DNA from 3 places in the Marinomonas epiphytica genome. Region 1 is predicted to be linked to each of the others. Evidence: predicted binding sites of a transcription regulator. Region 1 holds the regulator's gene; each other region holds the start of a gene.

Evidence for each region. Region 1 encodes sigma-54, which starts transcription at its own class of promoters, with help from an activator protein. Its sites were predicted from a motif close to TGGCACNNNNNTTGCTNT; they were not measured.
Region 2: glnA (glutamate--ammonia ligase) is a predicted target of sigma-54. The motif match lies at 8,645-8,662, and genes of this name have one in related genera.
Region 3: ACYVGZ_RS03150 (HAD-IIB family hydrolase) is a predicted target of sigma-54. The motif match lies at 9,665-9,682, and genes of this name have one in related genera.

What each region holds. Positions count from the first base shown of each region.
Region 1 is NZ_BAAGVX010000002.1:192,087-202,993, reverse strand. Features, by position in the region: gene ACYVGZ_RS01485 (YhdP family phospholipid transporter) at 1-406, shown strand, start outside; gene ACYVGZ_RS01480 (carbon-nitrogen hydrolase family protein) at 407-1,243, shown strand; gene yjgA (ribosome biogenesis factor YjgA) at 1,240-1,776, opposite strand; gene mgtE (magnesium transporter) at 1,783-3,135, opposite strand; gene ACYVGZ_RS01465 (HPr family phosphocarrier protein) at 3,141-3,410, opposite strand; gene ACYVGZ_RS01460 (PTS sugar transporter subunit IIA) at 3,421-3,870, opposite strand; gene ACYVGZ_RS01455 (RNA polymerase factor sigma-54) at 3,888-5,375, opposite strand; gene lptB (LPS export ABC transporter ATP-binding protein) at 5,447-6,172, opposite strand; gene lptA (lipopolysaccharide transport periplasmic protein LptA) at 6,173-6,682, opposite strand; gene lptC (LPS export ABC transporter periplasmic protein LptC) at 6,666-7,223, opposite strand; gene ACYVGZ_RS01435 (calcium/sodium antiporter) at 7,245-8,201, opposite strand; gene ACYVGZ_RS01430 (ABC transporter ATP-binding protein) at 8,373-9,173, shown strand; gene mlaE (lipid asymmetry maintenance ABC transporter permease subunit MlaE) at 9,170-9,952, shown strand; gene mlaD (outer membrane lipid asymmetry maintenance protein MlaD) at 9,954-10,418, shown strand; gene ACYVGZ_RS01415 (MlaC/ttg2D family ABC transporter substrate-binding protein) at 10,422-10,907, shown strand, end outside.
Region 2 is NZ_BAAGVX010000038.1:397,018-407,924, forward strand. Features, by position in the region: gene ACYVGZ_RS14350 (S41 family peptidase) at 1-935, shown strand, start outside; gene ACYVGZ_RS14355 (divergent polysaccharide deacetylase family protein) at 953-1,993, shown strand; gene ACYVGZ_RS14360 (L-threonylcarbamoyladenylate synthase) at 3,308-3,862, opposite strand; gene ACYVGZ_RS14365 (DUF3461 family protein) at 3,942-4,322, opposite strand; gene ntrC (nitrogen regulation protein NR(I)) at 4,453-5,880, opposite strand; gene glnL (nitrogen regulation protein NR(II)) at 5,877-6,959, opposite strand; gene glnA (glutamate--ammonia ligase) at 7,156-8,562, opposite strand; gene thiI (tRNA uracil 4-sulfurtransferase ThiI) at 8,896-10,347, shown strand; gene typA (translational GTPase TypA) at 10,579-10,907, shown strand, end outside.
Region 3 is NZ_BAAGVX010000006.1:57,649-68,555, reverse strand. Features, by position in the region: gene ACYVGZ_RS03200 (ABC transporter substrate-binding protein) at 1-293, opposite strand, end outside; gene ACYVGZ_RS03195 (sensor histidine kinase N-terminal domain-containing protein) at 286-1,782, opposite strand; gene ACYVGZ_RS03190 (response regulator transcription factor) at 1,754-2,428, opposite strand; gene ACYVGZ_RS03185 (tripartite tricarboxylate transporter permease) at 2,525-4,036, opposite strand; gene ACYVGZ_RS03180 (tripartite tricarboxylate transporter TctB family protein) at 4,038-4,478, opposite strand; gene ACYVGZ_RS03175 (Bug family tripartite tricarboxylate transporter substrate binding protein) at 4,557-5,549, opposite strand; gene yddG (aromatic amino acid exporter YddG) at 5,803-6,717, shown strand; gene ACYVGZ_RS03165 (pyridoxal-phosphate-dependent aminotransferase family protein) at 6,714-7,946, opposite strand; gene ACYVGZ_RS03160 (DUF3010 family protein) at 8,222-8,647, shown strand; gene ACYVGZ_RS03155 (DMT family transporter) at 8,744-9,619, opposite strand; gene ACYVGZ_RS03150 (HAD-IIB family hydrolase) at 9,721-10,554, shown strand; gene ACYVGZ_RS03145 (glycosyltransferase family protein) at 10,581-10,907, shown strand, end outside.

The sequences.
Region 1 (10,907 bases):
TCTAAGTCGCCGCTTATCCTTAGATTTTTCCGATGTTTATGAGCCGGGCTTTACTTATGATGAATTTACTGGAAAGCTACTACTAAACCAAGGCGTTGTCACCACACAAGAGCCAATCAAGGTGACGTCTCCTACTGCAAACGTGATCGTTCAGGGTAGTGCGAATATTGAAAGCGAAACATTAGATCAAGAAATCGAAGCCAGTTTTCCTATTTCTGGAGCACTACCTTTAGCCGGCTTAATATGGGCGACTCCACAAATAGCTGGGTTGTTGTACATTACAGACCAATTGGTGGGCGATAAAATTTCCAAAATTACCAGTGTTAAATACTTAGTTAACGGCTCCTTTGATGAGCCCGTTTTCAAGCAGGTTCAGTATCAGCCGAATGCGCGAAGTGATAAATAGATGAGCAAGTTAATTGTTGCTGGGTTACAGCTTACTAGTGGTCAGTGCTGGCGTAAGAATTTTGCGCAAGTTGAAAGCTTACTGCAAGCCGCAGTTAATGACGGGGCACGTTTGCTGGTGTTGCCGGAGAACGTGTTTTTGTTCAGTGGAAAGGATATGCGAGCCCTGGCGGAGTCACAAGAGCAACTACGCCTAATGGAACAAGTGGCCAGTTTGGCAAAACAATATAATGTGTATATTGTCGTTGGCTCTCACCCCTACGCTTATGATGAGATGGGGGAGCCTTTGGCGGATCATAGAGTACGGCAACGTAGCTGGGTGTTTGCTCCTGATGGGACATTGCAGTGCCATTACGATAAAGTGCATTTGTTTGATGTGGATGTCGAAGACAGCACTGCCAATTATCGAGAGTCTAACTTTATTGAGCCTGCAGATTGGCATCCCACTCTAATTGATATTGATGGTGTTAAGGTGGGCTTGAGTATTTGCTACGACTTGCGTTTTCCTGAGCTTTATCGCGATCTTAGTCAAGCAGGGGCTCAGCTAATCCTTGTGCCTGCCGCTTTTACCTATGTGACGGGGAAAGCTCATTGGTTAACACTCCTAGCCGCACGGGCTATAGAGAATCAATGCTACTTTTTAGGGGTTAATCAATGTGGTTGGCATAATGAGAAGCGCCAAACTTACGGTCACAGTGTGCTTTTTTCGCCTTATGGTGAAAAATTAGCTGGGTTAGGGGAGCGCGTGGGCTATTTTGTAGCAAAAATAGACACGAATGAAGTGGTCAGGGTGAGAGATAAAATGCCCTGCCAGCTTCATCGTAGAATTGGGGTTTAGTCACTAAGTCCCAATTTTTTTTCTTGGGCTTCTCTTAAAAAGCGAAATAGCTTTTTGCGGTTGGTGGTATTGGCCCCTTTTTGTACTTCTTTTTGTGAGGCGCGAATCAATTGACGCAATTGCTGAATGTCTTCAAGTTCAGGGTGTTCGGCTAAGTAGTCTGACAACGCGGCTTTGCTGTTCTCACCGATCAAGGTATCACGGGTTTGTTCCAGTTGATGAAAAAGCTTGTTGTAAGCTGCAGAGGTAGTGTCAAATAACGCGACCTGGTGCTCAATGGCTTCGTGGTCTTCGGTGCGCATGATTTTACCAATGTACTGTAAGTGTCTGCGCATGGCTTCATGTTGCTTTATGCGGTCGGCCTCTGCAAGGGCATCACGCAGAGTATCCGACATAGGAACCTTCTTTTGCTGTCCTTTACTAAGAGACAGTAATTTCTTGCCTAGTACTTGTAAGGCCTCCATTTCTCTTTTGATTTGGGTTTTACTTTTCGGGAGGTCTTCTTCGTTATCAAATTGATCAAAATCAGTCATGGGAACCTATATTAAGAAAATAGTGGCCAGTCCTAAGAAGGACAAAAAGCCTACAACGTCGGTTACGGTTGTTAGAATTACACTGCCAGCCAGAGCGGGGTCAATACCAAGTTTTTTGAGTAACAGTGGTAATAGAGTGCCTGTTAGGGCGGCAAATAAAAGATTTATTACTATCGCACCTGCAATAATGTAGGCGATTTGAATATCATCAAACCACACTGCGGTAAGTGCTGCAATGACAGTGGCCCAGAGTATACCATTAATCATACCAACAATGAGCTCTCTGTTCAGTAGCCAGCGTGCGTTTGTCGGACCGATTTGATCCAGTGCGATGCCTCGAATAACGAGAGTTAATACTTGAGAGCCGGCAATTCCACCCATACTGGCAACAATGGGCATGAGTATGGCGAGGGCGACAACTTTGTCGAGGGTGTCTTGAAACAGGCCAATTACATAGGAAGCAGTGAACGCAGTAATTAAATTGATCCCTAGCCATACCGCCCGGCGGCGAGTGGTTTTCATGATGGGCGAGAAAGTATCTTCATCGTCGTCAAGGCCTGCCATGCTAAGCATGGAGTGTTCTGCTTCATCACGAATAACATCGACCACATCATCAATGGTGATACGGCCCAAGAGCTTTTGGCTCTCTTCGTCTATTACGGGGGCGGACACTAAATCCATTTTTTCGAACAGCTGGGCTACATCACTAACAGGCGTGTTGGCGTGCAAAGGAGTGATTTCGGTTTCCATGATATCCCGAACTCGGGTATCGGCATCTGCAACTAATAACTTAGTAATGGGTAACGAGCCTAGCAGGCGATCGGAGCGGCTTACTACCAAGATGCTGTCTGTCATATCAGGCAGCTCTTCATGGCGGCGTAAATAACGGAAGACAATATCAACGGTGATGTTGGGGCGCACCGTAATGGTGTCCGTATTCATCAAACCGCCTGCGGAGTCTTCTGAGTAGCTAAGCAGTGTTTCAACGCGAGTTCTGTCTTGCGCGCTCATGGACGCAAGAACTTCTTTTACAACCGTTTCGGGTAGATACTGAAGTAAGTCGGCTAAGTCATCGTTTTCAAAATTCTCAGACACAGCAACAACACGCTCTGTGTCCATTTCTTTTAAGAAGGTAAGACTGATATCTTCATTCAGGTACTGAAGTACTTCACCTTCATTTTGTGAATCAATAAGCTCCCAGAGAAGCTTACGTTCCTTAGGAGGAGACGATTCCAATAGGCGAGCAACATCTTGAGCCGGTAAAGCACCATTAAGAAGGTAACGAATCTGCATGGTTTTACCGGACTCAAGAGAGTCGGTAACGGTTTGCAGATGTTGTAGGGTGCTTTGTTCAGACATAGGGGTTACTCGTCTTCCCCGAACTTGTCTTCAATGAGGGCAACAATGGCCGCGAGCGCTTCCGTTTCATCATCACCGTTAGTTTTAATGGTGATCTGAGTTCCTTTGCTAGCCGCTAGCATCATCATTGCCATGATGCTTTTGCCATCCACATTACGACCGTCCTTCTCAATGGTAATGTCGCAAGAAAAACGTGTAGTGGTTTCAATGAGCTTGCCAGCAGCTCGAGCGTGCAGTCCCAGCTTGTTGATAATAGTTATGGATGTTTTTTGCATAGGCCTTCCTTTATAACAGAGATTTGAAGGTCATATAGAGGGCTTCATCATCCTGAGCCCCTCGTAATTTGTCCAATGCCTCTGGTGATTGAGCAAGTTCTGCTATTTGCGCTAATGTTGCCAAATGATGATTACATTCATGTGGCGGTGCGATTAAAGCGAAAATAAGATCAACGGGTTTTCTATCAATAGAATCAAAGTCAATCGCTTCTTGTAATGACATTACCACAATCGCAGAGCGATTCGCAGTATCTAGCCGACAATGGGGAATAGCTAAGCCAGAGCCAATACCGGTACTGCCCAGTTTTTCTCGGCTAAGTAAGGCGTCGTACACCGCACTTTCTTCACAATGCAAACGGTCTGCAACGATGCAAGCTAAATTTTCGAGAGCGCGTTTCTTGCTTACAATATCTTTTTTTGCAAAAACCAAATCAGCTTTAAGTAGGGTATCCAATGGCATGGTTTTATAGTATCCGTTTAAATCAGTCGTTTACGTTCGTTTGAGGGTGGGATGTTCATCGCTTCACGATATTTCGCTACCGTTCGGCGAGCAACTTGAATGCCTTGGTCGGCCAAGGTGTTTGCTAATTTATTGTCACTCAAGGGTTTCTGTGCGGGTTCTTCAGCCACGAGCTTTTTAATCATTGCACGAATAGCCGTTGAGGAGCACTCGCCACCAGAAGCCGTGTTAACATGGCTTGAGAAAAAGTATTTCAGCTCAAAGATACCTTTGGGTGTATGCATAAACTTTTGTGTCGTAACTCGCGATATCGTGGATTCATGCATGCCTACTTCTTCCGCGACATCATGAAGAACCATGGGTTTCATTGCTTCTTCGCCAAGTTCGAAGAAGTCAATTTGTCGGTTCACGATACAGCTGGCGACTTTCAATAAGGTTTCGTTACGACTTTGTAAGCTTTTAATGAACCACTTCGCTTCTTGCAGTGAGTTTTTAATGTAGGTGGCATCTTCACTTTTCGCTGCCGTGTTGGCCATGGCTGAATAAGTTTCATTAATTTTTACGGGAGGAAGGGCGTCATTATTGAGCTCAACTTGCCAAGTACCTTTTATCTTTTTTACGCTGACATCAGGAATCACATAATCCGTGTTTAAGTTGTCTACCGCAGAGCCTGGGCGCGGGTTGAGTTGTTGAATTAACGTCACAACTTCTTTTAGAGCCGCTTCTTTGAGCTTTGTTTTGCGAGTTAATTGGGCAAAATCTCGGCTACCTAATAGGCCTAAGTGATTGTCTATTAAATTGTGTGTGCTCTTGTATAAAGGGTGATCTCGGTACGCTTCTAATTGTACGAGTAAGCAGTCACGTAAATCGATTGAACACACACCAACCGGATCAAAGCGTTGTAGTCGATGTTGAACGGCAATGACTTCGTCAATTTCGAGTTCTTCAAGTTCAGCACTTAAAGCTTCGCAAATTTCTTCCGTAGAAATGCTCAAATAACCATCAGATTTAACACATTCGATGATGGCGTAGGCAATTTCAATGTCACGGTCAGACATGTGAGTTAGGTTAAGCTGCCAAATTAAATGGTCTTGAATATTTTCTTCTGGGGCATTGCGACTTTCAAAGTCACTTTCCCCTTCAAAGCTTGACACATCACTTACTGAGGCTGAATTTTGGTAGGTGTCGTCCCAGTTACTGTCTATCGAAAGCTCTTCTGGAATGCTGTCAGTCCATTCGGATTCAAGTCGTGCTTCCTCAGGGTTGGATTCAGCTTCAGTGCTTCTCTCGTCGGTCTTTTTCTCGGTTTTGCTTTCGATACTGTTGTTTTCGGCAGGAGTATTTGCCAGTTCATCATCGATTTCTAACAATGGGTTAGACTCAAGAAACTCATGGATTTCTTGCTGTAAATCTAAGGTGGATAACTGTAACAAGCGAATGGCTTGCTGCAGTTGAGGGGTCATCGTCAGTTGTTGACCGATTTTTAATTGTAACGACTGCTTCATAGAGCAACACTTAGTAATTTAAGTTGGAACAAGATATGCATACTACTCTCTTTATCTAATAATGATAAGGGTTATAGACGGAAATCGTCGCCAAGATACACCTTTTTTACCTGCTCATTATTAATAACCGTCTCGGCGTCGCCAGAAGCGATAATATGGCCGTTACCGACAATATACGCCTTATCACAAATATCTAACGTTTCCCTTACGTTATGGTCGGTAATTAATACACCAATGCCACTTTCTTGAAGGTGTTTGATGATCAGCTTTATATCCCCAACGGAAATGGGGTCGACCCCAGCGAAAGGTTCATCCAGCAATACAAATTTAGGGTTCATGGCGAGGGCACGAGCAATCTCTACTCGACGTCGTTCGCCACCTGATAGAGCCATACCTAGGTTTTTTCGAATGTGGGTAACATGAAACTCTTCTAGTAGGGATTCAAGTTTGGCTTGTTGCTGCTGTTTGTTTAGGTCTTTGCGGGTTTCTAAAATGGCCAGAATGTTGTCTTCGACAGACATTTTTCGAAAAATTGACGCTTCTTGTGGTAGATAGCCAATGCCTTTTTGGGCGCGTGTATGCATCGCATTATGGGTAACATCTTGGCCGTCAATGAAAATTCCGCCTGCATCATTTGTGACCATGCCGACTATCATATAAAAGCAGGTGGTTTTACCTGCGCCGTTCGGTCCGAGTAGACCAACGGCTTGACCAGACTCAACCGCCAAAGAGACATCTTTAACGACTTGGCGCTTCTTATAGCTTTTAGCGAGGTTCTTTGCTTCTAATAGTGCCATTTAGTTCTCATCTTGTGCTGCTTGGGGTTGCAGGGTCATAGAAACGCGACCAGTATCCGTTTTGTTTGCTTGGAAAGCGCCACTGTTTACCATGTAAAGTATGTAATCGGCAGATACTTTATTGTCGATCCGATTTAGGTAGCCATTGCCTGAGATTTCAAGTTTTGCCTCTAGCGTTGAATAATCAATGTTATCCCCTTGGCTAATAACCATGTTGCCTGCTTCATCGATTTGTTGGCTGAACTTGGCTGGCGAGCCTTTGGCTTTAAGCTTGTTAAATTTTTGGGTTTGCGGATTGGTGCTGATTTTTAAATACTCAGCCTCAATTTCAATGGTGCCCTGGGTAATGAGAACGTTACCCTTATAAATCGCTTCGCCTGTGGTTTGGTTGAACGAAGCTTCGTCTGCTTGAATTTCTAACGGTTGCTCCGTGTCGCTTGGCAGCGCAGTAGCAAGGGAAGTAAGGCAACATGAAGCTAGAAAAAGAGTTAACTTAGCGAGTTGGTTCATAATGTCCTCTTACCGGTTTGGTCATGATTACTTCACCGGAATTGATAAAAGCTGTGATCTTACTTGCACTGGTAATGCCTTGAGTGGAATAAAGCTTGGCATTTCCATAGCTGCTTAACGATTGATCTTTATCAAGATAGTGTACCGTGTCTGCAGATAAAGTGATATCAGCGGCACCGACTTGGCGTTTTAGCGCTTTTGCATCTTGAGTTAATAAAATGTCTTTGCTGCCATCTTCTATTACGCCCTGTAATGATTCGGCACTCCAGCTACTGGTGTCGGCATGGCGCTCTACAAAAGGAAATTCAAGCAGTGTTTTTTTTGCCGCTAGATAATGTAATGTTTTTGCAGCCTCTAGTGTCTCAATGAGTTTGCCTGAAGGATCGAATTCCTTTACTCGTACTTGCGTAATGAAATAATCAGGAGAGCTACTTAGGGACTCTGTGGTAACAAGGTTAGATTGAGGTCCCTTACCCACTATAAACAGTAAGCCGGCTGCACCTACTAGAGCGCCAAATAAAAACCACTTTTTCAAACTCATACCAAGCATTTTGAATCCACGTTAGCTACTTGTTCCCATAAGTATTAAATATACGCCATAAGACCCGACCAAAGGTAGGCCTAGCCATCTAGGAATTTGTTTGTTTTGAGCGCGATTAAAGAGAAAAACAGCAGCAGCCATTACAAGGGTTAGAGCGAGCACCCAAGGAAAGTCACGAGACATTATTTGGTTATCGGTGACTCCTGGAGCAATGAGTGCAGGAAGAGGTAAAACCGTAGCCAAGTTAAAAATGTTTGACCCTAAAACATTGCCAATGGCGATGTCATGGTGACCTTTACGTACACTACTAACGGATGCGGCGAGTTCTGGTAGGCTAGTGCCGATCGCGACAATGGTTAATCCGATCACCAGTTCGCTCACGCCAAGCGCTGTGGCGATCCCTGTCGCTCCCCACACCAAGAGTTTTGAGCTGCCAATCAGTACAGCCAATCCTACGACGGCAATCAAGACCGATTTGCCAACCGAACCGCCATCGTCTTCTGGGAGCTCAGCGGCGAGTTCTTCTTCTAAGTCTTTGGCGTTTCTTAATAAAATAAGAAGAATAATAATGAAGGCAATAAGTAGAGCGCATCCGTCAAAAACACTCAAATGACCATCCCATAGTAATAGGCCAGATAAAAGTGTAATGGCTAATACCAGAGGCACTTCTTTAGTGGCTAGGCCTTTTGCAATAGGAATGGAGGAGAGCAATAGAGTGATGCCGAATACCAGACCAATATTGGCAATGTTGGAACCAAGGACATTACCAATGGCAATTTCTGGTGCCTGGTCAAACGCTGCGATGGCAGATACCACCATTTCTGGTGCAGAGGTGCCTAAAGCCACTAACGTAATGCCAATGACCATAGGGCTAACGTTTAATTTTTCAGCAACTAAAGCAGCATGCTCAATGAACTTGTCAGAGCTTAATACCAGTAATACCAGACCGGCTAACAGAGCAGCGGAATAAAGCAGCATAATGTCGATATATCTCAAAAACTTAAGGGACGTACATTTAATGAGGTTTGGCGGGTAAATTCAAGACTTGATCTTTGAAACAAAATGGGATTTGTCTCCTGTTCAATAGGCTTTTTAAGGTCTGAGTGATAACATTTATCCCATTATTCTACGGATTAGGGTATTTCGCCAATGGATGCATATATAGAAGTCCAAAATCTTAAGTTCTCTCGAGCTGACAGAGTGATATACGAAGATGTCACTTTAACCATACCCAAAGGTAAGGTGACCGCGGTGATGGGGCCGAGTGGGACGGGAAAGACAACCTTATTGCGGTTGATCGCAGCACAACTGACACCTGATGAAGGGCATATCTTTGTGGACGGGCAAGATGTACATGCTTTGTCTCGATCTTCTCTTTATGAAGTGCGAAAAAAATTAGGCATGTTGTTTCAAAGTGGTGCTTTGTTTAGTGATATGTCGGTTTATGAAAATGTTGCTTTTCCGTTACAAGAACATACAAAACTGTCGGAAGAAGCGATTCAAGAAAGGGTGAAAAACAAGCTGCACAGTGTTGGCTTACGTGGCGCCGCCCACCTTTTGCCCTCTGAGTTGTCCGGAGGAATGGCTCGTCGTGTCGCTTTGGCTCGTGCCATTGCATTGGATCCTGAGCTGGTTATGTATGATGAGCCTTTTACAGGACAAGATCCCATATCAAAAGGTGTGCTGGTGGAGTTAATCCGTAACCTCAATACAGATACAGACATAACTTCGGTGTTGGTGTCTCACGATGTTGAAGAATCTTTATCTATTGCAGACCATGTTTGTATTCTAGCGGGTGGGCGAGTGATTGCAGAAGGGAGTGCTGAACATATTCGAGCGTCACAAGACCCAAGGGTGAAACAGTTTCTTCAAGGCCAGCCAGATGGTCCTGTGCCGTTTCACTACCCAGAGACAAAAGGTAACCATGAAAACACAAGGAGTTCATTATGAGTGGCTTGGTCGGGCTAGGTAGCGCGGCGTTATTATGGCTTAGCTCCGTGGGGCGAGCAGGGATTTTCTTATTTCAAAGTGTGGCTCGTGTTCCTGTTAGGCCAGCAGAAGCGATGAACTTATTGGTTAAGCAGTTATATTCTGTCGGTGTGCTGTCTCTGGTTATAGTGGTGGTGTCGGGGGCTTTTATCGGCATGGTTTTATCCCTGCAAGGTTACAGTATTCTTGCTAAATTTGGCTCGGAAGATGCGGTAGGGCAGCTGTTAGCGTTATCGCTGTTAAGAGAGTTGGGTCCCGTGGTAACCGCCTTATTGTTTGCGGGGCGAGCTGGTTCTTCTTTAACTGCCGAAATTGGTCTTATGAAAGCAACAGAACAATTGTCTAGCTATGAAATGATGGGGGTAGACCCTTTGCGTCGAGTGGTCGCGCCGAGGTTTATCGCTGGCGTGATTTGCTTGCCATTGCTGAGCCTCATTTTTACCGCGGTTGGTATTATTGGTGGCCTTATGGTGTCAGTGGGCTGGCTAGGTGTTCATGATGGTGCTTTTTGGTCTCTCATGCAGCAGTCGGTGTATTTTGATACGGATATCATTAATGGGGTGATTAAAGCCGTTTGCTTTGCCATTGTGGTTACTTGGATTGCCGTTTATCAAGGGTATGAGTGTATACCCACGTCAGAAGGAATTGGTAAAGCCACTACCCGCACCGTGGTGTTGGGTTCGTTGGCTATTCTAGCGTTAGATTTTGTATTAACTGCAGCCATGTTTGGGGATTTTTAAAATGAGAAATAAACGTACGGAACTTTTTGTAGGCTGTTTTATCGTATTGGGTATGGCGGCGTTTGTGTATTTGGCAGTGCAGGTGAGTGGTTTAGCCTTTGCCAGTAAAAAAGATACTTATCAGGTAGTGGCGCGCTTTGACGACATAGCAGGTTTGTCGGAACGGGCTAAAGTCACCATTGCTGGCGTAGGTGTGGGTGATGTGGAGTCCATCACCTTTGATAAAGAGCTTTATATGGCCTTAGTAACAATGAACATACGTTCAGATATTAACAATATTCCAACGGACAGTTCGGTGGCCATTTTAACCAGTGGCTTGTTAGGTGAAAAGTATTTAGGGATCACGATAGGGGCCGACGATGAAGTGCTAGAAAATGGTGGTGAGATTTATGACACTCAATCGTCATTGGTACTTGAAAACCTGATTAGTCAGTTCTTATTTCAATCTGGAGACTCAGAGGAATAAAACATGTTGAAGTTTATAAAAGGTTTGGTGTTATTGGCTGTGTTGTCTATACACTCTGTTTGGGCAAATCCAGAAGGGGCGCGTGATGCCGTAATTGATGTGATCGAATCCTTCCGAACGCAAATAGTGGCGGACAAAGACATATTATCAAAAGATCCCGTGTTGCTTAATCAGCGTGTCGATGGCATTTTGTCTGACGTGGTTGATTTTGATGTGTTGTCACGCCGAGTGATGGGAAAGTACTATCGTCGTGCTTCAAAAGAGCAGCGCACCCGTTTTTCTCAAGAAACCAAGCGGGCTTTACTTAACACTTATGGTAAGTCAATTTTAGAGTTTGATGCGGATAAAATTAAGGTTTTGCCGTTGGGGCCTCAGCGTAAAGGAAAAAGTGTTAAGGTTGACGTTGAAGCGGAGCTTGAAGCGGCGGGTAAACTGAATATTACCTTTGAAATGAAAGAGCGTGGTGCGAATTGGATACTGGATAATGTT
Region 2 (10,907 bases), on a different contig from region 1:
TCGCGCCTATTGATGGATCTGCAGCGTCAGAAGCGGGCATTTTACCCGGTGATGTGGTGGTCCGTGTTGATAAGACTCTAATCACGGATTTAGGAATGCAAGATATCGTGAATCTGATGCGCGGTGAAGTAGGCTCAAAAGTGCACCTCGACATTGAACGAGGAGATGAAATTATTGGTTTTGATTTGGAACGCCGTCTTATTGAAGACGACAGTGTCACTGCTGAGTGGCTGGCGCCTAATGTGGCATATATTCGAATTAGTCAGTTTCAAAGCGACAGCAGTGACGAAATGCGTACTGCTATTAAGGATCTGCAAGACGAACAGGAAATAAAGAGTCTAGTTTTAGATTTAAGAAACAACCCAGGTGGTGTACTTCAAAGTGCCGTTGGGGTTGTTGATAGCTTTTTAAATAGTGGCTTGATTGTCTATACCGATGGTCGCCATGAAATTTCAAAAAATCAATTTGCTGCTTCTTCTAGTACGACGTTACTAGCAACTGTGCCTCTTGTCGTACTGGTTAATGAAGGGTCAGCCTCGGCCTCTGAAATTGTGGCTGGCGCATTACAAGACCAAAACAGAGCGATCATTTTGGGCGTTGAAACCTTTGGTAAAGGGTCTGTGCAAACCATAGTGCCTTTATCTAATGGGGATGCCGTAAAACTGACTACGGCGTTATATTACACGCCAGAAGGGCGCTCTATTCAAGCTCAAGGTATCGTGCCAGACTTAATTGTTCCTCAGGCCAAACTTAGTTTTGATAACGATCGCTTTTTCGTTAAGGAATCTGAGTTAAAGGGGCACCTTGGTAATGGGACGGGAGGCAAAGAGCACACCAGTGCAGATGTTAGCACCAGTCTAAATGAGCTTGCCTTAGAAGACTTTCAACTCTATCAAGCATTGCTGATTTTAAACTCTCAACCTAAGTTGCATTAAACCCCGTGATTTCTATTTTGTCTTACATACGTTCGTATGTTCCCGTACTGAGAGCAAAGCAATACACCTTAAAAATTACAGCCTTTGCTTTGCTCATACAACTAATTACCCCAACCGCTTTAATGGCTGAGCAAACACAGCCAGTTATGCTGCTAGGACCACTAATCGCTGAGTCTAATGAACAAGATGCTCCAAAGCTGAATGAGTTAGGCCCTCTGGTTGATTGGACTGAATTTCTGCCGGGGCCGGCTTCGACACCGGCCCAACCAAAGAGTCAGCCGGGTATTCCCTATGTCTTATCTGACGACGATCCCCAAGAAGATAAAGTCGTTAAACCAGATACAGAGCAAGTGGAGCAAACAAAGCTTGTTGAAGTGGAAGTAAAAGAGGAATCTATAGATAAAGCCAAAATTGTCATATTAATCGATGACCTAGGCTATAACCGTAAAGGTATGGAAGGGGCTCTCGCACTTCCAAACGAAGTGGCATTAGCTATTTTACCAAGTACGCCGTTTGCTCAGAAAACGGCACTCACTTCAAAAGAACAAGGGCGCTTAATTATTTTGCATGCCCCAATGGAAACAGAGCACAAGTTTAAGCTTGGACCAGGTGGCTTGTATGCCGATATGACAGAGCAGGAATTGAAAGAAACCTTGCTAAGAGACATTGAAAGTCTACCGGATATTCAAGGCGTGAATAATCATATGGGTAGCTTGCTGACAGCTCAACCAGATGCAATGCAATGGGTTATGGAAACCCTTAAGCCCAGGTCACTCTTCTTTATTGACAGCTTAACAAGCCCTCACAGCGTGGCAGAACAAACAGCGAAAGAAATGGGGCTAAAAACTGCCAAGCGCGATGTCTTCTTAGACAATTTTCGGACGGAAAAAGCCATTGATAAACAGTTTTCACGGCTCGTTAAACTGGCCCACAAACAGGGCATTGCATTAGCGATTGGGCATCCTTACCCAGAAACCATGACGTACCTGAAAAAGCGCCTCGCTCAGCTAGAAAGCGACCACGTCGAATTAGTGCCCTTAACTGCCATCCTCAAATAACCCCGGTTTAATCAAAAAATTGCATGTTGATGCGCAGGTCATGGTTCGCGAAGCGAATCTGACGCCGAGGGCGAAGCCCTCGTATAACACCAATGGATTTGGTTCAATTATGGGCGCTTCGCACCCAACAGCGCATTACGATTTGGTGGTGCATTACAAATTGATGGGGCATTGTCGTTAATCGAAAAATTGCATGTTGATGCGTAGGTCACGGTTCGCGAAGCGAATCTGACGCCGAGGGCGCAGCCCTCGTATAGCACCAATGGATTTGGTTCAATTATGGGCGCTTCGCACCCAACGGCGCCCTACGATTTGGCGGTGCATTACAAATTGATGGGGCATTGTAGTTAATCGAAAAGTTGCATGTTGATGCGTAGGTCACGGTTCGCGAAGCGAATCTGACGCCGAGGGCGAAGCCCTCGTATAACACCAATGGATTTGGTTCAATTATGGGCGCTTCGCACCCAACGGCGCATTACGGCCTTCGGCCTAACGGCGCCCTACGATTGACGGCGCATTTTTTTAATCGAAAAATTGCATGTTAATGCGTAGGTCACGGTTCGCGAAGCGAATCTGACGCCGAGGGCGAAGCCCTCGTATGACACCAATGGATTTGATGTCGCCATCGTTTAACACCAATGTAATTTGGTTCAATCATTGGCGCTTCGCACCCAACGGCGCCCTACGATTTGGCGGTGCATTACAAATTGATGGGGCATTGTAGTTAATCGAAAAGTTGCATGTTGATGCGTAGGTCACGGTTCGCGAAGCGAATCTGACGCCGAGGGCGCAGCCCTCGTATAACATCAATGGATTTGATGTCGCCATCGTTTAACACCAATGTAATTTGGTTCAATCATTGGCGCTTCGCACCCAACGGCGCATTACGGCCTTCGGCCTAACAGCGCCCTACAATTGACGGCGCATTTTTTTAATCGAAAAATTGCATGTTGATGCGTAGGTCACGGTTCGCGAAGCAAATCTGACGCCGAGGGCGAAGCCCTCGTATAACACCAATGGATTTGATGTCGCCATCGTTTAACACCAATGTAATTTGGTTCAATCATTGGCGCTTCGCACCCAACGGCGCATTACGGCCTTCGGCCTAACAGCGCCCTACAATTGACGGCGCATTTTTTTAATCGAAAACTTGCATGTTAATGCGTAGGTCATGGTTCGCGAAGCGAATCTGACGCCGAGGGCGCAGCCCTCGTATAACATCAATGGATTTGGTTCAATTATGGGCGCTTCGCACCCAACGGCGCATTACGGCCTGCGGCCTAACGGCGCCCTACGATTGACGGCGCATTACGGTTAACGGAATACTTTGCCGGTGATCAGGTCTTGTACCTGGGAAGGTTGCGCTGCTTGCCCTAACGGTGCGTCATAAATGGCGTCTATTTTATCGCCGAAATAGGCTTGCACTTCTTCTGGGGTCATGGCGGGTTCAAGTCCTGCAGGGTTGGCTGATGTGGAAACCAAGACACCACCAAACGCGGCACATAATGCCTGTACAGGCTGGTGTTTGGATAGCCGAATGGCAACACTTTTATGCTCTCCTCTTACCCAGCTAGGCGTGATACTCGTATCGGGCACCACCCATGAGGTAGGGCGATCGGTTGGGCTGATTAAGCGTTCCGCTTCATCATGATCAAGCACTTGGGTCCAAGGGGCAAGGTGGTCTTTATGACCCCCAATAAGAATTAAACCTTTGGCTTCAGGGCGCGATTTAATCTCTAGAATACGTCTTACTGCTTTGGCATTAAAAGGGTCGCAGCCTAACCCCCAAACGGCCTCAGTTGGGTAGGCAATGACCGCGCCTTGAGCTAATAATTGGGCTAGTTCGTTCTCGTTTTGGATTCGTTTCATAGAAGGTATTATTCATGCAGAAACTGGTTGAGAGTGTTTACTCAACCAGTACGTGGAGATATTGAAAAGCTGTAAAATATTAAGAAATTGCGTCGATTTTCTGTTTAATTTCGCTGATCTTGCTCGTCATTACTTTTTCTAAGTGATCAAGCTCTTTGATCAAGTCTTCTTTCGTGACCTTGGCTTCTTCCTGTTTACCAACGATCTGGCTCAGTTCTTCCATTGCTCTAAGAACGATCAAAGAAGGCTCTTGCACTTGGCGATAAGTCTGTTGGCCACCGTCAGCTAATACGGTTTTTGTCGAACGGCCAAATTTGAATTTTTTACTCTTAGGAAGTAAAGAACCTTTCTCTCGACGGTAATAGACTTTAAGAACATCGTGTCCTCCTTCGTAACGAAGGGTGAATTTTTCAATGTCTTGTATACTGGTAATGCCCATAGATTCGAGAGTTGGATACATAGTGAGTTCCCTATAGATATGTTTGAATAGCTTTTATTAGTAGGGGATAGTATCGCTAAAAGCAAGTGTTTGGGCAAAAAATCCCCACAGAATATCGATTTAAATCAATTTGATATCCTGTGGGTGTGGCTTACTCTTCGTCTTGATCGGAATGATCAATGTTAAGCTCTTTAATTTTTCGCGTCAGAGTGTTCCGTCCCCAACCTAGTAGCAAAGAGGCATCTCGACGACGGCCACCAGTATGGGCAAGGGCGGTTTCAATCATAATTCGCTCAAATTTAGGCACAGCTTGTTCCAGAATGCCTTTTTGTCCCGAGGCCAAGCTGCTATCAACCCAATTTTTAAGGGCTTCTTCCCAAGAATTAAATGGCATTTCGCTGGTGGTAGCAGACAAGAGTTCTGGGGGTAAATCTTCAACCAACACTTCGCGGCCGGATGCCATAACAATCAACCATCGGCAGGTGTTCTCTAATTGACGAACGTTACCCGGCCAATCCAGTTGAGTAAGATACTGCTCAGTCTCTTTAGTTAGAACCTTAGGTTCAACGGCAAGTTCTTCAGCCGCTCGGCTCAAGAAATGACGGGCCAGCTTCGGAATATCCTCGCGTCTTTCTGCCAATTTAGGTAAGTGAATGCGAATCACATTTAGGCGATGAAATAAATCTTCACGGAACGACCCTTTTTCAACCAGACCTTCTAAATCTTGGTGTGTGGCAGCAATAATACGAACATCGACTTTTACCGGAATGTGTCCACCTACACGATAGAATTCACCATCGGCTAATACGCGCAGTAATCGAGTTTGGGTTTCAGCCGGCATATCGCCGATTTCATCGAGGAAGAGGGTGCCGCCATTCGCCTGCTCAAAGCGGCCTCGACGTAAGGTATTTGCCCCCGTAAAAGCCCCTTTTTCATGACCAAATAATTCTGACTCAATTAAATCATGAGGAATCGCTGCCATATTGAGGGCAATGAAAGGGTTGCTAGCGCGAGGGCTGTGAGTATGCAAAGCTTGTGCGACCAACTCCTTACCAGTACCAGACTCACCGTTAATAAGAACCGTGATATTAGAGTTCGCTAAGCGACCAATAGCACGAAACACCTCTTGCATGGCAGGCGCTTCACCAATGATTTCTTTATTAACTTCTGGCTCAATAGGAATCTCTTCTGCGCTTGGCTTAGCATTCTTATGGTGCAACATGGCACGTTTTACTAAGCTGACGGCTTCTTCTACATCGAACGGTTTTGGCAAGTATTCAAATGCCCCGCCTTGGTATGATGCCACAGCACTTTCTAAGTCGGAGTGTGCCGTCATTACAATGACGGGTAGATAAGGGAAGTCCTGTTGCAGCTTACTTAACAGGGTTAAACCGTCCATGCCTGGCATGCGAATGTCACTAATAATCGCGCTGGGTTGCTCTTTTGCTAACATGCTGACCAGGTTTTCGGCAGAGTCAAAAAGTTTACATTGAATGCCTTCTTGCTCTAGTGTTTTTTCTAAAACCCAGCGAATAGAACGATCATCGTCCACTATCCATACAGTTTCATCGTTTGTCATAAAGTGTTCTCCTTCGCTGGCGAGCTTTCAATCGGTATTAATATGTTAAATTCGGTGTGTCTTTCATCACTGCTACACTCAATAATGCCGTGGTGTTGATGGATAATTGATTGAGCGATAGACAGTCCTAATCCCGTGCCGTCAGCACGACCACTGACCATGGGGTAAAATAGAGTTTTCAAAATGTTAGGGGGAATGCCGGGGCCGTTGTCTATTACACTGACCTTGACCACCAAACGGTGGCGATTCGCGCCAATAGTGAATTGTCTTAACGTTCTTGTGACTAAACGAATCTCTTTATAGTCATTTGGGTATTCAGACAGTAGCGCCTGCATCGCATTGCGGGTCACATTTAACATGGCTTGTATAAGCTGGTCTTCATCACCCAGAATGTCAGGAATACTGGGATCATAGTCGCGGATTAGTTCAATTTTATTATCTGATTCCACCAAGATTAACTGACGCACGCGTTCAATAATGCGGTGAATGTTGAGGTGCTTATTCTTGGGGATTTGCCTTGGACCCAATAAACGATCCACAAGATCACGCAGGCGGTCTGATTCTTCAATAATCACTTGAGTGTAGTCTTTTAGCGCTTCATCACTAAAGGCACGGCTAATGAGTTGGGCCGCGCCGCGAATGCCCCCAAGCGGATTCTTTATCTCGTGAGCTAAACCACGCACTAATTCTTTGCTTGTTTGATGGTTGCTGATTAGCTCCCCTTCCTGAGAAATGCGCTTCATGCGATCTCTAGGGTAAAACTCAATAATCAAGTTTTCTGCTTGGTTAGAAGTACCAAGTACAGGTGTGACCGTGTAATCACAAAACAGCTTTTTGTCATTCACTCGGCCGATTTCTGCGTCACGTTTAGTAAAAGGGTAGCCCGACTCAAGCGCAGCGCGCATAGTGGCTATGCTCTCTTCATCTTCCTGAAAAGCCGCATCAAGATATTGGCCGTATAGGCGTCTGCGACTGACAGCCAGCAACACTTCTGCGGCAGGGTTCAAATATTCAATTTCAAGCCGCTGGTTAAGCTGCACAATGGCAGTAGATAAATGGTCTATTAGTAAATTATGCACGGTTAGCCTCACTATCGATCTTTTGTGTTTGCAAAAAACGAACCAACATTGGGCAATTTTTTATGTCTATTTTTATAGGGATTGCCCGTTGAGCGAGGAATCTAATGCACCAATTGTGTGCATTTTAGCCCAGAGTGTTTTTTTAGGGCAAAAAAAAGCCCCGAATCAGTTCGGGGCTTTGAGTAGAGATTAAACCTTAAACACTGTAGTAAAGGTCGAATTCAACTGGGTGAGTTGTCATGTTAACACGCTCAACTTCTTCAGATTTAAGAGCGATGTAAGCATCGATCATTTCATCTGTGAATACGCCACCTTCAGTTAGGAAAGCACGGCCTTCGTCTAGGCTCTTAAGAGCTTCGTCTAGGCTAGAAGCAACAGTTGGGATAGCCAACGCTTCTTCAGCAGGTAGGTCGTAAAGGTCTTTGTCTGCAGCATCGCCAGGGTGAATCTTGTTTTTGATACCGTCAAGGCCAGCCATCAACATAGCTGCGAAAGCTAGGTATGGGTTAGCGGTTGGATCAGGGAAACGAGCTTCAATACGCTTACCTTTAGGGCTAGCAACGTATGGGATACGGATAGAAGCAGAACGGTTACGAGCAGAGTAAGCAAGCATTACAGGTGCTTCGAAACCAGGAACAAGACGCTTGTATGAGTTAGTAGAAGCGTTTGTGAAAGCGTTTAGTGCTTTCGCATGCTTGATGATACCGCCAATGTAGTAAAGGGCAGTTTCAGATAGTCCAGCGTACTGGTCGCCAGAGAACTGGTTAACACCGTCTTTCCAGAAAGATTGGTGAACGTGCATACCAGAACCGTTGTCACCAACAATTGGTTTAGGCATGAAAGTCGCTGTTTTGCCGTAAGCGTGAGCAACGTTGTGTACACAGTACTTCATTACTTGTACTTCGTCGGCTTTTTTCACCAAAGTGTTGAACTTAACACCGATCTCGTTTTGACCTGCAGTCGCAACCTCGTGGTGATGAACTTCGATTTCTTGGCCCATTGCTTCAATAGCGTTACACATAGCGCCACGAAGGTCATGGTGAGAATCAACTGGTGGTACAGGGAAGTAACCGCCTTTAACGCGAGGACGGTGGCCCATGTTACCGCCTTCGATTGTTTTGTTAGAAGACCAAGCTGCTTCTTCAGCGTTGATCTCAACAGCACAACCAGACATGTCCGCTTTCCATTTTACGTCGTCGAAAATGAAGAACTCAGGCTCAGGACCGAAGAAAGCCGTGTCACCTAGTCCAGTAGACTTAAGGTACTCTTCAGCGCGCAATGCAACAGAGCGTGGGTCGCGGTCGTAGCCTTGCATAGTAGCTGGCTCGATGATGTTACAACGAACAATAACAGTCGCTTCTTCAGTGAAAGGGTCCATTAGAGCTGTGTCAGCCTGTGGCATCATGATCATGTCTGATTCGTTAATGCCTTTCCAACCAGCAATAGAAGAGCCGTCGAACATTTGACCCGTTTCGAAGAATTCCTCGTCTACAGAAGAAGCAGGAATAGTAACGTGCTGTTCTTTACCTTTGAAATCGGTAAAACGAAGGTCTACCCAGCGAGCTTCGTGTTCAGCAATCAACTCAAGAGTCAAGTTTGACATAATTGTTCTCCATTTAAGGTATGCAAAAATACTTTTTGTAATTAACAGCGCGCTTCATGTTGATGCGCAGTTTGGATTTTATATAGCATTTCTTGTGCCAGAATTTTGTGCAGATATAAAAAACTATATAAATCATAAACATATACATGGTTGGTTTTGATTAATGCTATTTATCAATGCACCAGAGTAAAACAACAAACTAAAAACGATCCTTTTTGGTGCGTTATTTTGTCTTGCGCTTAATTGTGGTGCAAAAATAAGGCATTTCGACTTTGCTGACTTTTCTTTATACTCTCGCCATCCTAATCTACGTGGTCATCAGCTAATCTCACTATGAAATTCATTGTTAAGTTCTTTTCCGAAATCACCATTAAAAGCCGTCCTGTTCGCAAAGCATTTGTTAAGCAGCTTCGTCAAAACATACGCCTGGTTTTGCGTAAACTTGATGACGAGGTAGTCGTAACAGGTAATTGGGACTTTATCGAAGTCTACTCGGACCGAGAAGAAATAAGAGAGAGCTTCACAGAAGCATTGTCTTGCATTGCCGGTATTGCGCACTTTCAATATGTACGTGAATTTCCATTTGTCAGTCTCGACGATATAGTAGACGAAGCCGTTACCTCTTACGGTACGGATATTAAAGACGCCATTTTTGCGGTTCGTGTGAAACGAGTGGGGCAGCATGATTTTTCCTCAGTGGAAGCAGAGCGCTACATTGGAGGTTGTTTAAAAGCCCGCTGTGAAGCCAAAGCTGTGCGCCTTAAGGACCCTGAAGTCTTAGTGCCTATCGACATTCGTGACGACCGAGTATGGATGATTGAGCAACGCATAGAAGGGTTGGGTGGCTACCCTATTGGTTCCCAAGACTCAGTGCTGTCCTTGATCTCAGGAGGTTATGACTCCACGGTCAGTTCTTACCTAACAATGAGTCGGGGTTTAAAAACTCACTTCTGCTTCTTTAATTTAGGTGGGGATGCTCATGAGATCGGCGTGAAGCAGGTGTCGAACTTTATTTGGGAAAAATACGGCTCTGCGCTGAACGTAAAGTTTATCACCATACCTTTTGAAGCCGTTGTGGGTGAGATACTGACTAAGGTAGACAATTCTGAAATGGGCGTGGTGCTTAAGCGCATGATGCTCAGAGCCGCCAGCGAAGTCATGGAAGGGGTGGGAGCAAAAGCGCTCGTTACCGGAGAAAGTGTGGCGCAAGTGTCTAGCCAAACTCTGATCAACTTAAAGGTTATCGACCAGGTAACAGACGAATTGGTTATTCGTCCGTTAATCACCATGAACAAACAAGACATCATAGACACTGCCGTTAATATTGGCACCGCGCCTTTTGCAGCCAGTATGCCTGAGTTTTGTGGAGTGATTTCGGTTAAGCCGACCACACGAGCAAAAATGCACCGCATAGAGAAACAAGAAGCAAACTTCGATTTTGCCGTATTGGAAAAAGCCGTAACAGAAGCACAAGTGGTCTCTATTCAGAACGTAATGGACGATGTGGACAAACAGTACCAAGGCGAAGTGCCTGTCGTGCGTATGCCTGTGGGTGAAGAAGTTATTATCGATATTCGCCACCCAGACGAAGCCGCAAATAAACCTTTAAAAGTCAGTGGTCGACCGGTTAAAGCGATTCCTTTCTTCGCTTTGTCTTCTAACTGGAGTGAGTTAGACAGCGACACAACTTATCTACTGTATTGCGGCAAAGGCGTTATGAGCCGTATGCACGCTTCATACTTATTAGGCCAGGGTCACCAAAACGTGGGTGTTTACCTGCCTTAATTTTCCTAACTGAGCTAAGTAAGTCAAAGGACTTGTTTGGCTCAAGCCCTCTGGTTGGAAAGATAATCGCTTTTTGTGTGATTTTTTTCCAACTTTAATGGGATCTTCATCAATATAAGGGTACAATTGCGCGAATTTTGCCCTACCGAGCCTTATTTTCTGTCTTTTATAGAGAAAATCGCCTCGCTGTAGAGCGCTCATTTTTGCTCAAGCCTACGCAGAGAAATTTAAATGTCTAATGATATCAGTAAGTTACGTAACGTAGCTATTATTGCTCACGTTGACCATGGTAAAACAACCTTGGTTGACCAACTACTAAGCCAATCAGGAACGCTTGATCGTAAAGACGAAGGTGCAGAACGCATCATGGACTCAAACGACCAAGAAAAAGAACGTGGCATTACCATTCTGGCAAAAAACACAGCCATCAAATGGAACGACTACCGTATTAACATCGTAGACACCCCTGGACACGCAGACTTCGGTGGTGAAGTAGAGCGCGTATTGTCTATGGTTGACTCTGTATTGTTGCTAGTAGACGCAGTAGATGGCCCAATGCC
Region 3 (10,907 bases), on a different contig from region 1:
TTGACCAACTTTAACTGCAAATCCATGGCACTACTCATTACTAAACTGGCAGTGGGGTTTTCATGCTCTATAATAGTCTGACGATACAAGTCGGATGAGTTAAGGTCTCGATAAACAAGGCGAATTTCAGGATGTAGTGCAACAAAAGCTTGTAAAATAGGTGAGAAAGACTCCAAATCCACAGGAGAATGAACAACTAATGTTCGAGGTGCTTCTGGATGACCGAAATATACGGGATTAGCATACAAAGCGTTGCAACAACCAAGAACCAATACGAGTAACCATCTAAGCATCTGAACGCCCTCCTACATATTTTTTAATATCGATTTGAATACTGGTTCCCTTAGGAACTGTGTCTAAAATAACAACACTAGCGGCATGGTAATCGACAATATCTTTGACTAAGGAAAGCCCCACACCACTCCCTGCAATGTCATAACGTCCTCGATAAAACCGCTCGAACACTCTACTCTTATCTACGTCAGAAATACCTTCGCCAAAATCAATCACTGATAAGCGATAGAATCCTGGACCTTCTATTAATCGAATAATTACTTCTGCACTACTACCCTGCTCTACCTTGGTATAGCGAACGGCATTTTCAATTAAGTTTTGTAGCATTTGTGATAAAGCAAAACCCTCTCCTAAAATAAGCGCCTCTTTCAAAGAGGTTTCAAGGGACAAGCGCACGCCTTTGTCTAGAGCGACTAAAGCTTGGTCACGACAAGAGCCAGACACAACCTCCACAAGATCGACTACTGCCAATTTTTGAGTTTGAATTCTATGGGAAACCACAGCTTGATTAAGAAGCAGTGTGACAGTGCGGCTTAGGGTATCGCATTGCTCAACTATGTTTTCTAAGGCCTGATGCTGACTATGAGGAGTCGTTTGATCGCGAGCATTTTCAGCTAATGCTTTCAGGCTGGCTAGTGGTGTTCTTAACTGATGAGCCGCATCCGTCGTATAGTTCTCTAACTGCTGTAGGTTCGTTTGCAGGCGCGCCATAAAGTGATTAATAGCCACTTTTAAGTGATGAGTTTCTTTTGGTGTGTCTATCGCGATTGGGGTTAAATCGCCCAATGACCGTTCTTCAAGATCCCGTTCTATACGATGCAACGGCCTCAGTACCAAGTGACTACCAATGATAATCATAGAAATCGCCACCAGTGCAATTAATACAATAACCTGAACAGCACGTTGAGTCACAGAAGAGGCCATTGCCTCCCGAGACAAACGGGTCTGGCCTAAAATAATTCTAACCGTTTGTTCCGTTTCCGATTCGGTCAGCCTTTTTTCTAACCAAGCAAAACGTACTTTCTCTCCTGAATACAGTTGATCATAAAAAATAACCTCCCCTTCCTGAGCTGGCTTAGGGGGTAGGCTTGGCAAATCGTCATAGCCTGTAATCATGCCTTTTTCAAGGGTTTCTACCTTATAAAAGATACGGTCTTCATTGGCTTGCGCCAAAGTCGCAAAAGCAGACCAAGGAATATCAATGCTTACTTCGTCATGTACCCAGATAATATTTTCATCCAGCTGCAAAATAGCACTGCGCAGTAATCGGTCAAAAGACAGGTCTGCAAGCTTTTGACTGTAATTAAAGACTAAATTTACCGCCAAACCGGCAATGATACCAATGACCACAACCCCTGCCAAAATCAGCCTAAAGCGCAAAGAGGGGGCGCGCTTTAGCGCACGACTTTCTTCAAACAAGGTTTCTGGCGAAATCCCAGTTTGAGATGAATCAGCAGCATCAGTTGCTTTTCTGTATTTGGGCCACATACCCAATCCCTCGTAACGTATTGATATGCAGATCGCTGTCGGTCAGTTTCTTTCTTAGTCTACCCACATATAACTCAATCGCATTCGGACTGGGGTTATCGTCAAAATTAAATAAGTGCTCTGTTATCTCATCTTTACTCAACACTCGCCCAAGGTGCCCTAAAAAAATCTCCAACAAACGAAACTCCCTATTGGTAATTGCCCTAAGGTCTTTATTTACAAAGACCTGGCGACTGTCTCGATCCACTAAAATATTACCATGCTCTGTAATATTGGTGGCATAGCCATGCTGGCGACGTAATAATGCCTTGCAACGCGCCTCCAGTTCACCAAAATCAAAAGGCTTAGTCAGGTAGTCATCAGCCCCTTCATCTAATAACCGAATTCGATCCTCAATTTGATCACGAGCAGTTAAAATTAACACAGGCGTTACATCTTCACGTTGTCGCAGCTTTTGCAGCAATTGCAAACCTGATAAGCCTGGTAAGTTAAGGTCTAAAAGTATTAAATCCACTTCTTGGTATTTTAATAGTTCATCCGCTTTTTTACCGTCACTAATCAGATCTACCCCATGCCCAAGACTCGATAGACGTTCACGAATTGCCTCACCCAGCACCTGAGTATCTTCAACCACTAATATACGCATATCTTCACCATAGATTACTCGTCTTACTAAAGCACGAAGGTTCGAGAGCGACTAACCCTCGAACCTTGATTCACTTATACAACTTAATAAAGTGGATTAATCTGCTTTTTTCGATTGGCGCATTTTCCTTCTCACCAATGGCCCAATAATCATAGGCAACACTAGCCCTGAGATGGCCACTACCCACAACCCAATACTAAGACCACTACTAAACAAGATACTCCAATCGCCTTCAGAAAGCACCAAAGCATGACGCAAGCTTTTCTCCATTTCAGGCCCCAATAGCATGCCCAAAATAATAGGAACAAGTGGTATTTCTACTTTACGGAAGATATAACCCATCACCCCAAAGCCCACCATAAAATACAAATCAAGCGCACTATGACTAACAGAGTAAATACCAACGGAAGCTACTAGTGTCACGATGGGCATAAGGTATTTTGGCGGAATACTCAGCAACTTAACAAAAATACCAACCATTGGGATGTTCAATAACAACAGCACCAAGTTACCAATAAACATGGCTGCAATGACACCCCAAACAAGGTCTGCATTTTGTTGGAACAACATAGGGCCAGGTGTGATATTCAAAGAAATCAACATAGCCAATAAAACGGCTGTTGTTCCACTACCAGGCACACCAAGTGTTAGCATAGGAACAAGTGCACCAGAAGCCGCACCATTGTTACCAGCTTCAGGGGCCGCAACACCACGGGAATCCCCTTTACCAAACTCACCTTTATCTGAAACGCGCTTTTCTAGCGTGTAACTGATAAAGCTGCCCAGTGACGCCCCTGCGCCAGGTAAGACACCCGAGATAAAACCAAGAACCGAGCCTCTCAAGGAAGCGGGCAATACTCTTATAATATCTTTAGGGCTAAGCTTTAGTTTGTTAATGGCAACCTGTTTAAGCCCATCACCTGCGTGTTTTTCTAGGAAAAATAGCAACTCACTAATCGCAAACAAACCCACAATTGCAATAATGAAGTCAATTCCTTCAAACAGCTCCAAGCTATTAAAGGTGTAACGCTGCACCCCTGATAATAAATCGATGCCAACGGTCGCAATCATTAACCCAATAGCGGCAGCCATGAGAGTTTTAAACTGATTTTTACCAGTAATCCCACCTAAGGTGGCAAACGCTAGTGTAAAGAGCGCAAAGTATTCTGCCGGACCAAATTTTAATGCAAAGCGAGCCAGAATAGGTGCCAAGATAACTAAGCCGATAGTTGCAATAAAGCTACCTATAAAAGACGCAATGGCGGAGATAGCAAGAGCTTCAGCGGCCTTACCTTTTACCGCCATAGGATAGCCATCAAGGCACGTCATCATCGCAGGCTCATCACCTGGAATGTTCAGCAAGATAGACGAAATTCGCCCTCCATACATGGCACCTGCATACACCGACGTCAATAGAATTAAAGAAGAAGTTGGTGATAACCCAAAGCTGAAAGCAAGAGGAATTAATATAGCAACACCATTAGAAGGCCCTAAGCCAGGCAATGCACCAATCAGCGTTCCTAGAATCGCCCCTAATACGGCGAACATGATGCTTTCAGGTGTCAAGGCAACAGCAAAGCCTTGTAGCAATAAACTTAACGTGTCCATATTAAAACTCCAACAAGCCAAGTGGTAGAGACAACTCCAACACAGTGTTAAACAAAAAGAAGATAAACACTGAGCTGGCAACACCGGTAATGAGGCTCTTAGTGACTGTCACCCCCATTCTCCAACATAAAAAGCTCACCACTAACGTCGCAGAAATAAGAAAACCTAATGGCTCGATCGCCCAAGCAAACACCATAATAGATAAGGACACTACAGCAAGCTCAATTAGCATAGATACTGGCGCCCATGGTGTGTCCGGATCAGGTCGAACAATCATATACACTGAGCTAACACCCAGCACAATTGATAAAATTATTGGAAATGTATTGGGGCCAACAGTCTCATGACCACCAAACGGAATTGGGAATTGCGTTGCTTCATAGCCATACGCCACGGCTAATAGAAGCATAAGCATACCAAACACACGATCATTTACGCGCATCGTACTGCTCCAATTGAGTTAAATTGAAATATCGGAATGTAGGAGGAGCGAACGCCCCTCCTAATAATCAGCCAAATGTTATTTAATTAAGCCAATTTCTTGTGACAAGATTCGGATGTCTAAGGTTTGCTGGTCTACGAACTCTGTAAGGTCAGCACCCGACTTATGGAATGGCATTAAACCATTCTTCGCCATGATGTCTTTCCACTCTTGCGTTTCGTACAAACCATCCATAGTGTTGACCCACCAGTCATAAGAGGCTGGGTCAGCATTACCTGGCACATAGAAACCACGCCAGTTTGGCGCGACTGCATCAATGCCTTGTTCCATAGCCGTTGGGATAGTATCGTACGGTGCTGGTAAGCGCTGCTCAGCTAATACAGCAAGTACACGAACATCGCCTGAATCCATAAAGCCCGTTACTTCTGATACGTCTCCAGTGAAAGCATCAACATGACCGCCCACTACCTGGACCAATGCATCGCCACCGCCATTAAAAGCAAGGTAACGAATTTGAGGTAATTGAGTTACTTGAGAGTTTTTCGCAGCGATAAGCACTTTAAGGTGATCCCAACCACCAGAACCACTACCACCAGCAAATTTAACAGAAGTAGGATCATCACGAAGAGCCGCCATTAAATCATTTAACGTTGCGTATTTAGAGTCTTTGCTAACCGCAATAACACCGTAATCGGCTCCCAATGTGCCGACCCACTTAACTTGACTTGCATTCATTCCTGGGAATTGGCCTTGAGCAAGGCGAGTCGTTGTAGCAGTACTAGCTGCAACAATGAGATTAGCGTCTTTTTCACGTTTACTAACCGTGTGAGCGAAGGCAACACCACCACCTGCACCCGGCATATTAACCGTCTTAACATTACCTTTAATATAATCTAAATCAACTAGCACCTTACCCACACTACGACAAGTAAAGTCCCAACCACCGCCAGGGTTAGCCGGGGCGATACACTCAGCACTTCGTGCAGGTTCAAATGCATGAGCTTGTCCAGCTAAGGCTAGAACTGCTGCGCCAGATACTAGAGCGGATTTCAAAGATAAAGATTTAAGCATTATGATCTCCTGATTATTATTTTTGTTTTTCATTCTCAAAGCACTTAACCGTTAGTATTGTGATTTGATGCTTACGACCATATCAACCCAAACTGTCATCATCCTGTCAATCGCCTGTCACAAACAAAATAATTGTAAGCGAATGTTCATTCATAGCGATTTTTGACATATCATTCCGCGCTTTTACACCACTTGCGCACATTCAAATAGCGTAATATGAGCCGATTCAGATAATTAAAAAAAGGACCTGTTAATGAACCGTTCATCTGCAACAGCCATAGGCTCTATAGCAATTTTTCTTTGGAGTGTACTAGCATTGTTTACTACCAGAGCAGGCTTGGTGCCCCCCCTTCTTTTGTTATGTTTAACGTTTTCGGTAGCAAGTGTGCTGTTCTTTATAGTCTACTGGCTTAAAGGAGAGCTTAGAGCGTCTTGGGAGCAAACTCCACTGTTCTCCATGCTTTTTTGCGGGGGAGCTTTTTTCCTTTATCACTTTTTTTATTTTTACGCCTTTCAACATGCGCCCGCTGTTGAAGCCGGTTTAATCGCCTACCTATGGCCCTTACTCATCGTCTTATTAGCAGGCTTGACGACGGGTGAAAAATTGCAATGGCCTCACTTAATCGGTGCCGTGGTTGCCTTTATTGGCACAGGCATCATGCTAAGTGATAAAACGAATGGAAATGCGCAACTAGATGGCACGCTCTATGATTGGACTGGGTACGGCGCCGCTTTTGCCTGCGCCATTATTTGGTCAAGCTACTCTGTTCTCAATCGTCGCTTTCAGGCCGTTCCATCAAGCGCCGTGCTTTGGTATTGCTTGATTACTGCTCTATTGGCAGGAGCTACGCATCTTTTATTAGAAGAAACGTATCTAGACGTTTCAATGTGTAGCTGGTTCGCTATTTTAGGATTGGGTCTAGGCCCTGTTGGCATTGCCTTTTTCTGCTGGGACTGGGGGGTGAAACGAGGCAATCTATCTTTGCTTGGCGTGCTGTCTTATACCGCGCCCGCCCTTTCTACGGCATGGCTTGCACTATTCACTGAGGCTAGTTTAACCGGAGGGCAATTATTGGCTTGCGTATTTATCACTTGCGGAGCGTTATTTGCCAGCTTAATGCCCACAAAGAAAACTCCGCATATAACAAATAATAAAGTCGAAATCTAAGCCACTTTATTTTGGCGGCTTGGAGCAGCTTGCAAGTAAGCTTCCATTGCCGCCATTCCATTTGGCTGATCCACTTTCACTCCTAAGTCGCGCATAGTACTGCCCAGGGCATGCAAGGTTCTAAACAGGTTATGCTCTCGACATTGCTCTCCCATTTGGCCTATCCTGACAATAGGCTGGCCAAATGATCCAGCAATTTCTACTCGATAGATCTCTGAAATATGCCGACAAATCTGCTTCGAACTCAAACCATCAGGAATATCAATGCCAACCACAGAATTAAGTCTTGCAGAGGGTGGAATAAACAAGGATAACCCCATTGCCTCAACCCCTGTCTGCAAGGCTTTAGAACAACGTAGATGACGAGCAAACCTCACTTCCAGAGTTTCATCACATACTAGTTTCAAAGCCTCGTGCAACGCCATGATGCCAGAAACAGGGGCGGTATAATGATAGCCATCGTTATGCCAAAAATTTTCAGCTAAACGGACATCAAAACACCACTGAGCCGTTGGTACTGAACGGTCTTTAATTGCTTGCCAAGCCTGATCCGAAAAAACCAATAAAGAAACACCAGGAATCGATGAAAGCCCTTTTTGGCCACCAGTGATAACCACATCTACTTGCCAGTCATCCATCTTTAACGGCATGGTGCTTAAGGTACACACGGCATCCACGACCACAATACAGCCGTAAGACTTGGCTATTTTAGTAATTTCTTCTAAAGAGTGATTAAAGACCGTGTTAGACGTTTCACCTTGCACGAGAGTAACCACTTTTGGTCGGTTATCTTCGATAGCGCGCTTCACCCGTTCAGGGTCTGCAGCTTCATGAGTAGCCACATGTAATTGAGCCACTTCAGCCCCAACGCGCTCTGCCATTTGAGCCATGCGGTGACTAAAAAAGCCATTATTAATACAGAGAATTTTCTCGCCGGGCTGTAATAAATTCGCTACCGCCATTTCCATTGCTGCTGAGGCCGGGCCTGCCACACCTAAAACCCACTCAGAACGTGTTTGAAAAACGTATCGCGCCATTGTTTTCACTTGATCAATAACTTGCGCCATGGCGCCACCTAAATGATTGATCACCACCGAGTTCGCTTTCGCAACACGCTCAGGAATTGGAACAGGCCCTGCTCCCATCATTAATAAAGGTTCTTGAGGTAAAATTTCGTCCAATGTTTTAACGACTGGGCAAGGAATGTTTTGGGGGGTAGAGGTATCCATTTTGCTAACCTTGTACAACTGAATAAAGCTTCTACTTATTTAGATAAGCAGAATAAAATATCGAAAATTCATTTTTAATAAAATATTATCCTGCATTGTTGCAATATCTATTAACAAAATAAAGTCAATATAAAGTAAACAGTGGATTCATCTGGAATTCGAACAAATCACCTTTTTGTTCTACTGGTCAGTGTTTTCACAGTAGTATTATTTACTCTATGCAAAACAAGGCAGTATGCGATAATCACGAGTCATACAATTGTAAGGTAATTAAGATGATCACATGTGGTGTAGACATCAAGAGTAACGAAGCCATTTTATGCTTACTCGATAAACAAGATGGGCTGTTTCAAATTATCGACTGCAGACAGGTCCGTCACACCCTTGGCAAAGAAAGTAGCAGCCAACAACTACTGCGCTTTCAGTCGACACTCAAAAAGCTATTTGAAGATTATCAAGTTGAGCAAGTCGTTATTCGAGAGCGCCCAACCAAAGGAAAGTTCGCTGGCAGTGCTATTGGGTTCAAAATTGAAGCGGCAATCCAATTAATTGACCAGCAAGAAGTTCATTTACTGAGTAGCAAGCAGGCAAAGGAGAACATTAAAGACTCTCCCTTACCCATTAGCTTTAAAGAGTCAGGACTCAAAGCGTTTCAGGAAAACGCCTTCATGACAGCTTATGCAGCCTTGGTAAACGAGTAAAGAGTAAATCATCAGCAGGCAGGGTGCCTCACAGTGGCACCCTAATCGCTTACCAACACTGTGCATCACTACACTATTGCACCAAATAGGGGCGCTCTAGAGTTTCTTTTTCCCTAATATCACCATCAATACCCCTCCTAAGACCCCAACACTTGCAATAATTAAGTGCATGGTGACACTTTCACCTGCAAATACCTGCCCACCGACTGTAGCAATGACAGGTACTAAAAGCTGTAACACAGCGGAACTTGAGGTACTTATGCTAGGCAAAACCGCATACCAAAGGGCGTAACCAAGCCCTGACATGATAGCCCCAGACAATACTGCCCAGAGCACTCCTAAAGCGCTGATTTGAAGGCTAGAGAATGTCACCACTAGCAGCAGTAATAGGAATGGCATTGTCCTTATAAAATGCGCTGCCGTCATCATGAGAGGGTCCTGCACGCCTTTACCAAACCAGGTATAAGCACCCCAAGCTATCCCGGCCATCATCATCAAAAACACAGCGAGTAGAGAGCCCTTTCCTTCCATGCTTGGAGACACCAAATATACAAAACTCGCAAAGGCGATAATCAGCCCTAACCATTCTATCGAACTCAGCTTTTGACCAACATACACCGCTAGAACAATTAAGGTCAGTTGCACCGCTCCAAACAAAACTAAAGCGCCAAGCCCAGTTGCTAGCGAAACGTAGGCATAAGAAAAACCTAGCGCATAGACAAACAATGCCACCGCACCTTTCCAACTGCCTTTGTGCCAAATCAGGCTCAAAACCTGTCGCTTCTGATTACTTAATTGAAAAAGCACTAACAAAACTAGAGTGAGCGCCCCACTAAACAGACGTATTGATGTAAAACTAACAGGGTCAATCAAACCTTCCGCTAAGGCCAATCGACAAAGCACTGAATTTGCTGCAAATGCGATTAACGCAAAAGCAACCATAACCATTAAGCGGGGGCCTTGAACCGGCATAAAAATGTGTTCCAAACAACAAAAGAAGCGGACACTTTCACTTACTGGCACCAGATTTGCAAGTTAATCATTTATCATTAGGCAATCATTTTTGGTAACTTATGAGCAAATTGCTAGTCTTCACAGATCTCGATGGCACATTACTTGATCATCACACTTATAGCTTTGAACCGGCTATCAAAGCCCTAGAGGCGTTAAAGAAGCATCAATTCCCCTGTATTCTAAATACCAGCAAAACGTACGCCGAGCTTCAGGCCCTTCGCGTATCTCTTAACCACCAAGACCCTTTTATTGTGGAAAATGGCTCTGCAGTATACATACCCAAATCCCTTGGACTGCCCCCATTAGAACCACTTATCGAACAGGGCGATTATTGGGTAAAAAGCTTTGGTCCAAATCGTGATGACCTGATCACCTTAAAAGACAGACTACAAGACACTTATCAATTTCTCGCTTTTAGCGATATGACTCCTGCAAAGTTAATCCAACTGACAGGCCTAGATTCAAATTCGGCAGAACTTGCACTACAGCGTGAATTCACTGAGCCTCTTTATTGGCAAGACACCGATGAAGCCCTTACTCAATTGAAAGCTGACGCCAAAGAACTGGGCATTCATGTACAAAAAGGCGGGCGCTTTGCCCACCTCATGGGGGCCCAGTGTGATAAAGCCAACGCCATGCTTTGGCTGTCTGAATGGTATTCATCACACAACAAAACATTGGTCACTACCATGGCATTGGGTGACGGAGAGAACGACATTGGTATGTTAGAAATATCTGATCTACCTGTGATCATCCGTTCTCCTTCCCATCCACCACCTAAAATCCCTAATCGACACGATGCACAAGTCAGTCAGCAGGAAGGCCCTGCTGGCTGGTGTGACGCGGTATTCGAAGTACTGACACGTTTAAAGACCAACAACATAGATTCGTAAAATTAAGATAATAAAGGACTCAAATTATGGGTGATTTTCATCAGAACGGCATTATTACTACTTTCCACAATCTGGCTCAACGCCCCTTAGAGGACATGGAAAAAGAGCTTTGCGCCTTCGCTAAAACGCGGCCAATGTCATTGATTCTGCCCTGCCTGTATTCTGAGCTAGAAACCGATGCCATGCCCAACATCATTAAGCATTTACAACAGGTTCCTTACTTATCTGAAATCATCATAGGATTAGACAGAGCCACTGAAGAACAATATCGTCACGCCTTGGAGTTTTTTAGCGTTTTACCACAAAAGCACCGAGTGCTTTGGAATGACGGTCCACGCTTGAGAGAAATAGAC